Regions from separate parts of the Bacillus sp. mrc49 genome, predicted to be linked through region 1. Evidence: a T-box and tRNA genes for the amino acid it is inferred to sense, from the RefSeq annotation. Region 1 holds a T-box; the other regions hold tRNA genes.
The links. The T-box of region 1 lies ahead of argS (arginine--tRNA ligase). A T-box ahead of a tRNA ligase gene usually reads a tRNA of that ligase, here a tRNA-Arg.
Positions count from the first base shown of each region.

Region 1 (3,766 bases):
AATTGATTAATGACTATACAAAATACGAAAAATTTGAGAAAACAAATTGCTCCTTTTGAACAATCAACGACAAAGGAAAGTATCTGGCAGATCATCAATACGATCGGACCGTTTCTTATTTTATGGTACCTCGCCTATATGAGCCTTTCCGTATCATATTGGTTAACTTTGATCCCAGCAATACTGGCTGCGGGCTTCCTGACACGAATCTTCATCATTTTTCATGATTGTACACATCATTCCTTTTTTAAAAATCGCCGTGCAAATAGAATAGTCGGGACAAGTATGGGTGTTTTGACTTTATTCCCTTTTGATCAATGGGGTCACGAGCATTCGGTTCATCACGCTACAAGCGGCAACTTGGATAAGCGGGGGACAGGCGATATCTGGACCCTTACGGTGGATGAATATTTGGCAGCGCCGCTTAAGCTTCGTTTTGCCTATCGTTTTTATCGCAATCCATTGGTCATGTTTGGTTTGGGTCCGATTTATGTATTCCTTCTTAAGAATAGGTTCAACCGTAAAGGTGCTAGAAAGAAGGAAAAAATGAATACGTATTTGACGAATGCATTGATCGCCGTTCTAGTAGTATTGCTTTGCCTGGCCGTAGGCTGGCAGTCGTTCCTTCTGGTACAAGGTACCATCTTCATGATTTCTGGTTCAGTGGGCATTTGGCTGTTTTACGTCCAGCACACATTCGAGGACTCTTATTTTGAAGAAAATGAGGAGTGGGAATATGTATTGGCAGCAGTGGAGGGAAGTTCTTTTTATAAGCTTCCGAAATTGATGCAGTTCCTTACAGGCAATATCGGCTACCATCATGTGCATCATTTGAGTCCAAGGGTTCCTAACTATAAATTGGAAATGGCTCACAATAATACGCAGCCTTTGGAGAACGTCCCGACGATCACGCTTGCGACTAGCTTACAGTCGCTCCGTTTCCGCTTATGGGATGAAGAAAACAAGAATTTTGTTAGCTTTAAGGACATAAAATATATAACGAAAAAAAGTGTGCCTGTTCAAGTGAAATCTGAACTATGACACCAATGTGATTTCGGACTCCCTTCATAATCCTTGGATTTGGGGGAGTCTTTGTTGGTTATTCGATCAAGGAGGGAACGTAAAGTGATTCGAATCGTGATTGCAGAGAATCAGGAAATGCTTTTAGAAGCGATCAGTTCTCTACTCGATCTTGAAGAAGATATAGAAATCGTCGGCCAGGCCAGCAATGGGGAGGAAGCGATTGCCCTTGTGCACCAATTGCATCCGGATGTCTGCATCATGGATATGGAGATGCCGGTCATGAGCGGACTGGAGGCAGCGGAAGCTTTACAGGCATGTGCATGCAAGGTGATTATTTTAACGACGTTTCGACGGGATGGTCATTTTCAACGAGCGCTCAAAGCGAAGGTAAGTGGTTATTTATTGAAGGATAACCCGAGTGACGAGTTAGCCTGCTCGATCCGCCGTATCATGGATGGCATGAGAATGTACTCGCCTGAGCTCACGGATGCGTGCCATGCCGACGATCAAGCTGAATCAGGGTCTGCGATTTTGCAGCCTAACGCAATCGGGGCGGTAAGGAATTATTTGTCCACAATCAAGGATAAAATGAAGGCACCGACCGGTTGAGGTGTTGACACGTTTTTTAAAATTGTGTAATATGGGTAAAATCATAATATTGAAAATTCGATGATGAAGAGAGTAGTTCATTTGAAATGGCAAGCGAGTCAGGGACGGTGGGAGCCTGATGCAGGACGAATGGATGAAGCGCACTTTGGAGAAGTTTCTTGAAACGTTAGTAGGGAATATCGGGGAGTCACCCCGTTAACAATGGAAAGTGGTCACAATTTGTGGCAACTAGAGTGGTACCACGGGAATTCATGCTCTCGTCTCTTATTAAGAGACGGGGGCTTTTTTGTTTAGGAGGGAAAATGACGATGAATCAACCAATTGCTGCCTTACTTTCAACTGCATTAAACCATGAATTGACCACAAGTGAAATTGAAAAATTAATCGAAAAGCCTAAAATGAGCGAGTTAGGGGATATTGCTTTTCCATGCTTTACGCTTGCCAAGAAGCTGAGGAAGTCACCACAGGTGATCGCTTCGGAAGTGGCCCGGAAATTAAGTGATGGAATGATCCAGGAAGTGAATGCAGTGTCGGGGTATGTCAATATCTTCGTCAATCAGCAATGGGTGACGGAAAATGTGCTTCAAGCAGTATTACGTGAAAAGGAACAGTATGGTTCGATGAAGCCTGCAAAGGAAAATGTCGTGATCGATTATTCCTCGCCGAATATTGCCAAGCCGTTTTCGATGGGGCATTTGCGCTCGACGGTGATCGGAAACGCATTGGCTAATATAGCAGAAAAGAATGGCTACCATGTTGTGCGAATCAATCATTTGGGAGATTGGGGCACGCAATTCGGCAAATTGATTGTTGCTTATAAGCTCTGGGGAGACAAAGCGGCTATCGAAGCGTCCCCGATTCAGGAATTACTGAAGATTTATGTGAAGTTTCATGATGTTGCAGAAACGGATGAATCGCTGAATGAGCAAGCACGCGCCAGCTTTAAGGCGCTTGAAGAGGGTGATGAAGAGTCGCTTGCCCTCTGGAAATGGTTCAGGGATGCTTCACTTCAGGAGTTCGCTGCGATTTATGAGTTATTGGGCATTCATTTTGATTCCTATGCGGGCGAAGCATTTTACAATGACAAAATGGATGCGGTCGTCGGGGAGTTGAAGGAAAAAGGCTTGCTTGCCCAATCGGAGGGAGCATTTGTCGTCGAGTTGGAGGATATGCCTCCTTGTTTGATTACGAAAACGGACGGGGCGACGCTTTATGCCACACGTGATTTAGCCGCAGCACTGTATCGCAAAAAACAGTATGATGCCAAGAAAACCTTTTATGTCGTCGGAAATGAACAATCCTTGCATTTTAAACAGCTCTTCAAGGTGATCGGGAAGATGGGATATGATTGGTCTAGGGACTTACAGCATGTCGCGTTTGGCATGATGCTGAAGGACGGCAAGAAAATGTCGACACGTAAAGGGAAGGTCGTGTTGCTTGCAGATGTGTTGGCTGAGGCGATCGAAACGGCGAAGCGCAATATTGAAGAAAAAAACCAAGCGCTGGAACAGAAGGAGCTGGTTGCGAAGCAGGTTGGTGTCGGAGCGGTGATTTTTAATGATTTAAAGAATAATCGCATGAATGATATCGACTTTTCATTGGAGCAAATGATGAATTTCGAGGGCGAAACCGGTCCGTATGTGCAATACACACATGCCAGAATTTCATCATTGCTGGAAAAGGGGCAATTTACAGAGCAGGCCATCGAGTTTGAGGCATTGGGCGAATATGCTTGGCCCGTGATCCAGTTGCTTGAGCAGTTCCCGAGCATTGTCCAAAAATCCTTTGAACAGGCCGATCCATCACAGATTGCCAAATTCAGTTTGCAGTTGGCACGCGCATTCAATAAGTATTATGCACATACGAAGGTGCTGGTCGATGATGAGTGGAAGCAAATGAAGCTCTCATTCGCCTATTGCGTGGCCGCCGTTTTGAAGGATGCGTTGCGATTATTGGGAATATCAGCGCCGAATCAAATGTAAGGCATGTCCTTGAAAGGAGCCGTTTTGTGTTCGAAATGGCTCCATATTTCCTTGGATGATTTAGTTAAGGCGAAGTGTATCTGTCTGGGAATGTCCTTCTTTCTCCCAGGTGATATGCATCTCGTACACATGATCTTCTTTTTTGGGGTTCT
Region 1 covers NZ_PHNG01000671.1:2,905-6,670, reverse strand. Annotated here, with positions in the region: gene CVN76_RS10125 (fatty acid desaturase) at 10-1,041, shown strand; gene CVN76_RS10120 (response regulator) at 1,126-1,632, shown strand; T-box leader at 1,684-1,900, shown strand; gene argS (arginine--tRNA ligase) at 1,935-3,614, shown strand.

Region 2 (3,766 bases), on a different contig from region 1:
AATAGGTTTGCGGCTTGAAATTCGCAATTTCCTCTTCGCGCGCTGCAACCATTGCAACCGTCGGTGTCTGAACGCGTCCACAGTTTAATTGCGCATTGAATTTTGTCGTTAAGGCACGGGTTGCATTTAAACCGATATACCAATCCGCTTCCGAACGTGCTACTGCTGAAGTATATAAGTCTTCATACTCTTTACCAGGCTTTAAGTTATTGAACCCATCCTTAATTGCTTTATCCGTTACGGAAGAAATCCAGAGACGTTTGATGGGCTTATTCACTTTTGATTTCTCGATGATCCATCGTGCAACTAATTCTCCTTCTCTCCCCGCATCAGTCGCCACGATTATTTCATTCACATCATTGCGATTCAATTGTGTTTTAACAGCATTGAATTGCTTTCCGGTTTGTTTCATGACAACTAGCTTCATGCTTTCAGGAAGCATGGGCAGGTCTTCCAGCTTCCATGTTTTAAATTTCATATCATATGCCTCTGGATCTGCTAGAGTAACCAGATGACCTAATGCCCACGTAACGATATACTTATCGCCTTCTAAAAATCCATTGCCTTTTTTATTACACTTCAATACATTCGCAATATCACGTGCAACTGAAGGCTTTTCAGCAATTACCACACTTTTTGACATTTGTTCAAACTCCCTTACTAACTATTTACCGTCTAATATAACATAATTTCAAAGAGGGAATGGCCTATACAGTTCATTTGAGCCCTTGAAACGAAGCCGCCGGGATCGGGACAGTGGCAACTGTTCGAAAGCTTCTTGGTCGAAAAGAGAGGGAAGGGCCTTCACGTAAATTCAAAAGGAAAGCAACTCCTCGAGTTGGCGCCTGAAGACCTGAGGTCGCCTGCTTAGACGGCACAGGAGGAGCAAAAGCTAACGGCGATTGCAAAAGGAATTCTTGCCAAACAGGTTTTCATTGACGATATGCGCCAGAAATGCAAGCAAGATCATGTGGCAGGCTGATGCGTGTAGTGAATAATGAAAAGGGGGAAATGCTTGTCTGTCAGGATCGTGAATGCGGCCACAAGGAAAGTGTTTCACGTGTAACAAATGCGCCGTATGCCTGCAGTGCGCACAAGAAAAAAGGATGGAGCATTCGCTCCATCCTTTTTCTGTATATTACTGCTTCGACTAAATTTCATTCAGTACGGTGCCATGTCATTCATATTCAAGTGTGTTGTCCATTTTTTTTGTGTGTTTTTCGGAATCTACTCGTATGAGCGTACTGAATGGCTGCTGATCACCTGGACTGAAAATCGCTTCATCATTCTCTGGATTCCATCGGCTGTAAATACTCATGATCAGTATCTTCCTCCTTTGGATGAGAAGAGTAGTAATTCCCATTTTGATTAGCATCTAACGCTTCAATTGACTCTAACGCTGATCACCGGGACTAAACACCGCTGCGTCATTCTCCTTGTTCCATTGGCTTCTGATTGTACTCATGCACATCATCTCCTTTGGTTGAGAATGTCTTACAGTATTTATATACCCGGGTAGGACAGGTTGAAACATTTATTTTGAATTTTTTTCGCAATCCTGCGCGAACATCATTTCACGCCAAGGTTTTCTATATATTCGTCGTCCTTTAGCTTTCCTGTATGTTCTATCTTAGAAAAACAACGTGTCATAGAAACACTTACAGAATTTTATTGAAAGGGTGAAAAGGTTATATTGCAATTTGATTTTTCATTTTAGGCAAGAAACTGTTATATAAAACAAAAAACCCCTTAACATGTAAGGGGTTTTTTTTAGCGTCCCAGATAGGAATCGAACCTACGACCTACAGCTTAGGAGGCTGTCGCTCTATCCTGCTGAGCTACTGGGACATATTAAAAGGTCGACGACTTGTTTATTATATTGGTTATAGGCAAACTTTTCAAGTGAGTAGCTTATAATTATGAAAAAAAATGCCTGGCGGGTCATTTAACGATAATTTTTACCTTTTATTGCGTTAATTGGAATACTTTATTATTCGTTGGTTTTCTGGTACTATTATGCTAGAAAAAAATAGGAGAATGATAGTGGGAAAATACAGATTGGTATGGATGGCAGCAGTGTTTGTGGCTTTTATTTTAGCTGGCTGTTCACAAGGTGTTTTAGAGAAAATAGGTAAAAAGACGGCTGCGCCGATTGCGGAAGATAATATCGAGGTGGCTGCAGCAGAGGAGAATGAGGCCGAAATAGATTCGGAGGATGGAGCAAGTCCTGAACGAATCGATACGAGTGGCTGGATAAGGGCCGAGTCCGAGGTTAGGCTTCCGATATTGATGTACCATAGTATTTCGGAGGGGAATAACCTTCGGGTGCCGAAGGAGGAATTCCGGCTGCAAATGGCTTGGCTTCGGGAAAATGGCTACCAGACTTTATCGCCTAATGAAGCCTTTCTCGTTTTAAGCGAAAATATAATGCCAAGTGAAAAGTGTGTCTGGATTACTTTTGATGATGGCTATACAGATAACTACACGGAGGCTTTTCCTATATTGAAGGAATATGAGTTGAAAGCGACCATCTTCATGATCGGGAAGTCCATTGGTAAAGCTCATCACCTGACGGAAGATCAAATGATGGAGATGAGTGCGGATGGGATTTCCATCGAGAGTCATACAATCAACCATCTTGAGCTGAACCGGATGACTTCCGGGCAGCAGGAAGCTGAAATGGTCCAGTCCAAGGATTTATTCGATCGCATTCTGAACCAGGAGACGACGGTACTTTCGTATCCAGTCGGCCGTTATAACGAGGAGAGCCTCAGGTTATCGGAAGAAGCGGGATACAAGATGGCAGTCACCACCGAACCTGGCGGGGCAACAAGTGATCAAGGGATGCATGCCCTGCATCGCGTACGGATTTCACCGGGATTATCCGTCGGGGGATTTGCATCACTGATTGAAAATGCGTCCAATCGCTGAAGCTGGACAGGCGTTTTGTGAAAAATCCTCCAATAATCGCTTCTTGCATGGTGTATAATGATAAGCAGTGAAAATTATATACATATGAACGATTTGGTGTCTAAATGACTTAAAAGGGAAGCTGGTTCAATGCCAGCGCGGTCCCGCCACTGTATATGGGAGCTGACGGCTGTATGCCACTGTTTGGGATATGGGAAGATGCCGTTGACGATGACCATGAGCCAGGAGACCTGCCAAGATTCGTACACCTGTGACCCACGCGGATGGGGAGGTGTGTGGCAGACTGTAAAGAGTCCTTCATGATATTGTTGCCATACAAGCATCTTCCGTTTGACGGGGGATGCTTTTTGTCATGGGGTCCTCGCTTAAGGCGGGCTAAAACTAAATGAAATGATTGTGGGGAATGAACGTGAAGAAGATTTTTGGCCTGATACTGGTGATGTTGCTGACGGCTGGCATGATGGTTGGCTGCAGCGGCACGGCCGATGAAGGAAAAGGAAAGCAGCAGACGAATCAGGCTACACAACAAGCCTTCCCGGTTACGATTAAAGATGCAACGGGTGAAAAGGTGACGATAGAAGAAAAACCGAAGAAAATCGTTACGTTGATACCAAGCAATACGGAAGTGGTCTTTGCGCTTGGTTTAGGTAATAAGGTTATTGGCGTGTCCGACAATGATAATTACCCGGAAGAAACGAAGGATATCGAAAAAGTGGGCGGCATGGAGATGAACACGGAATTGATCGTCTCCTTGAAGCCCGATCTTGTTCTTGCCCATGCATCGAGTGCCCATAATTTGAAGGAGGGGCTCCAGCAGCTTAAGGATGCGGGAATA
Region 2 covers NZ_PHNG01000703.1:8,308-12,073, forward strand. Annotated here, with positions in the region: gene CVN76_RS16675 (DNA topoisomerase III) at 1-643, opposite strand, end outside; partial or broken gene CVN76_RS31820 (DNA topoisomerase III) at 761-1,104, shown strand; gene CVN76_RS31080 (hypothetical protein) at 1,178-1,318, opposite strand; tRNA gene CVN76_RS16680 (tRNA-Arg) at 1,775-1,848, opposite strand; gene CVN76_RS16685 (polysaccharide deacetylase family protein) at 2,068-2,931, shown strand; cobalamin riboswitch at 3,009-3,183, shown strand; gene CVN76_RS16690 (ABC transporter substrate-binding protein) at 3,335-3,766, shown strand, end outside.
Region 2: it has a tRNA-Arg gene. The T-box ahead of argS (arginine--tRNA ligase) is inferred to sense a tRNA for this amino acid. The anticodon was not compared.

Region 3 (3,766 bases), on a different contig from region 1:
TTCATTGTGGGGACTCCGAATTGGAACGAAAAGACCCCCTCATGAAGGATTTCCTCGCCGTTCGCGGCAATTGCGACTATGATGCCGCCTACCCAAGTGACGTTGTGGAGAACATCCTGGGCAAGCGATTCTTCCTTACTCATGGGCATCTTTACAACATCAAGATGACGTTGATGAACTTAGCTTACAAAAGCGAAGAAATGGGAGCTGATATCATTTGCTTTGGCCATTCCCACGCTGCAGGTTCTGAAATGATCGATGGCAAGCTGTTCATCAACCCTGGCAGCATCCGTCAGCCGCGGGGGAGAATTGAGAAGACCTATGCCATTTTGGGACTCGAAAAAGACCAACTTGAAATCACCTATTATGACCTTGAAGGAAAAATAGTTGATGAACTAAGAAATACTTATCAATTCGAATGACTTCATGTATAATGAACAGGAAGCGTTTTTCCCCGCTTCCTGGATTTTAAAAAAAGGAAAAAACTTTTTTAGTAAAAGCGTTGACTTTCTTTTGATATCCTACTATAATAAGAAGTGTCCTAAGGGAACAGTTAAGGTAATACATAAGTTTTACCGCAACTTATATCATAAACGTCTCAGTAGCTCAGCTGGATAGAGCAACGCCCTTCTAAGGCGTCGGTCGGGAGTTCGAATCTCTCCTGGGACACTAACAGAAAAGGTATGCTAACACAGGTTATAACGCTGTGGGAGCATATCTTTTTTCGTTCATGCAATGCAATATCCCTGCCTGCCAAGTCAAGATACTGAATTGTAGCAGCTCAGCGCAATGTGTGCTCCTTGCTTATTAAGAGAAATGCCAGCCTCACCCTCATCTGTCTCCTCCGATATGGGTATTAGGAGATAATAGAACAGTAGGGGAAGTTGCTGATAATCTTAAGGAATATGTATATGTACCTTTCCCCCTGCTTCTGATAGAACTTTTAGTTAAGTCCTTACAATAATTTTTGAGAGGGTGTCTCCGTCTATAAATGTTCGCCTGCGTAAGAAAGTACAAAACCACTCGTTTTCTTTCTCTAAATCATTCTTTAAACGATAAGAAACTGCACAACCGATGCGTGGAGGAAACTGCGAGCTAAAATCATGCCTATTTAGGCTCTTGAAAGACTTAAAGTGCTACGCTTTTCATGCCCCATAGTCTTCTGGATCTATCGGAATTAGTAACTAGTATTTTATGAAATGTGTATGTGATAAATAAAGCAAACATATTATACATAAGTACTTGAAAACTTTAAAGCTTTAGGGTATTCTGATACATGGTAATAGAACTTTGTTAGGGAATTGTTCTAAACCCTACTATTTATATAGTGTAGTCTTACAGTGAAAGTTTTAATTCTTGTAACCCTTTGATATGCCTGTTGTTTGGCTGATAAGGGACAGCATCATGTCTCAGTAGCTCAGCTGGATAGAGCAACGCCCTTCTAAGGCGTCGGTCGGGAGTTCGAATCTCTCCTGGGACACTAACTAGAAAAATCACCCTGGAATGTTGGTTGGTCAACATTCCAGGGTGATTTTTTATTTGTTTAGAAATGTCTTTAGAAAAGTTCCGGGTCGGAAATATTATATGCATTTTTCACCATAAATAATAGTGCAGTTGACGCAAAATAAGCTTAAGCCCTTTCAGGCGTACATGTCGCTATTTCGGAATGATAGCCAATTGAATATTTGTACTATTATTTGTTATGGATACGGAAACATCATCCGTATCCATACCGAGGAAATCATTTCCTTTTAAATTAGCTTTTAATTCGCTTATATCATAGGATACGTCCAAAGATTGAAAAATCACTTCTAAAACAGCCGTGAATTTCTTTTCAATAGTGGGGAAGTCTTCTTTAGATTCCTCAACGAATAAAAAAAGGTCGGCTAGTTTTTTCTTTTCATCTGTTAAATCATAAGTAAGCTGGATCTTATTATCTTTTGTATTGAAACCTGACTCTGTTTTAATCAGGAGCCTTTGATTATCATTGTTTACTATCTCTTTTTCAAAATCCTCCACTGTTATTGAAAAAGTTGGAGGATTTTCCATTACAGCTATTTCTTCAGGAGTGGATTCGGTATCACTAGCATCTTCTGGATTTCCAGTAATTCCATATGGAGAGCATGCTGTTAGTAAGAGTATGCCCAAGATAAGACAAGCATATTTTTTATTCAACGAGCTCGCCCCCATTCAATTCATAGACTATGTCACAAAGATAATTTATTTGCCTATCATCATGGCTTGTTAGTAGAATCGTGACTCCGTTCTTCTTGTAATCCAATAACAGCTCTTGGATCTCAATAACGGATTTCTTATCCAATCCATTGAAAGGTTCATCCAAAACTAATATATTCGGGTTCTCCATAATGGCTTGTGCTATCCTTAAACGTTGTTTCATGCCCAAGGAATATTCCTTCACTTTTTTGTCTTTTGCCTGAGCTAGACCCACCTTTTTTAAGGTTTGAACGATATCTTCTTTTGTAATCTTTTTTTGTATATTTGCTAAGATGGACAAATTATCCATGCCAGTTAAGTAGTTTATGAATGGAGGCTGTTCAATGATGATGCCGGCATTGTCAATATATTTCTTACTGAAAAGGATTCGTTTGCCTTCCACCCAAATCTCGCCATCATTAATTGCCGTAAATCCACAAATCGCTTTTAACAACATCGTTTTGCCTGATCCGTTTGGCCCTACAAAGCCCACACAAATACCTGGATTAATAGATAAGGAAATATTAGTTAGAATGGTGTGATGTTTTATGCTCTTATTAATATTCTGTACTTTAATCATTTTAAGGCCCCTATGCAATTTTATATTTCAAGTTCCGTAGTAAAAAGTGGGAAAGAATCATTAAGCATATTCCGGCAATCATCCCACCAACAAAATAAGCATCTCCACTAATAAATACAATGCTGAACGTCTTTAGTTGCAGATCCATGATGAATAATACGGAAATGAGTATGAACACAGTCAATAATGCCGTCGTTTCTTGGAATTTCAAATAGAGGTAAAACAAGATTGATGAAAGTCCTAAGGAAATGAGAATGCTTGCGATGCCAAAAAATAAAAATTGTCTTATGATTGAAGCTGGATACTCAAATTCCAGTGCACCATGAACAAAAACGAACGTAAAAATGGAACTGACGTATATAAATACAAATAACGTTACAGGAAGGATGTATCGACCCCTGATTATTCTTAAAGCCTCTCGTTGCAGGTTGATTCGGGAAAAAACAAATGGATGATAGGTTTTCTTGATCATGAGGAAAGAAATGGAACCCCAAAAAATCGACGCTGCATAAAACGTATATGGACTGATGAAATGGAGAACGCTATTTCCTTCCATATGTTCAATCTGATTAAAGGCTTTATTAACTAAGATCCGATCAAGGATCGCTTCAGCTGGTAACGATTCATTATAGTCATTCATATAGATGATGATATGTTGATAGCCTTGGATATAGTTAATAAAAGCTAATGAAACGGAAGATATTAGGACGGTTAGTAATAATATTGGATAGTTTTTTATCGCCACTTTTTTAGACCTTTAACTTTCAGGATTTTTAACTGTCTTGTTTACACCCACTACCAGTAATAGTATCGAAATGATAAATAATAGAACCAATGGTAGAAATGCTTCCAATGTGGAATACATGGTGTTGAAAGCGGTAAAGCTTGCGAAAATGTCAAACCAAACACTTTGAGTGTAAACACCTAGTTTTCCGTACAAAAAATAGATGATTAATACCGATACAATGACTT
Region 3 covers NZ_PHNG01000695.1:18,043-21,808, reverse strand. Annotated here, with positions in the region: gene CVN76_RS15515 (metallophosphoesterase family protein) at 1-422, shown strand, start outside; tRNA gene CVN76_RS15510 (tRNA-Arg) at 596-669, shown strand; tRNA gene CVN76_RS15505 (tRNA-Arg) at 1,407-1,480, shown strand; gene CVN76_RS15500 (hypothetical protein) at 1,657-2,175, opposite strand; gene CVN76_RS15495 (ABC transporter ATP-binding protein) at 2,168-2,794, opposite strand; gene CVN76_RS15490 (hypothetical protein) at 2,805-3,539, opposite strand; gene CVN76_RS15485 (hypothetical protein) at 3,552-3,766, opposite strand, start outside.
Region 3: it has a tRNA-Arg gene. The T-box ahead of argS (arginine--tRNA ligase) is inferred to sense a tRNA for this amino acid. The anticodon was not compared.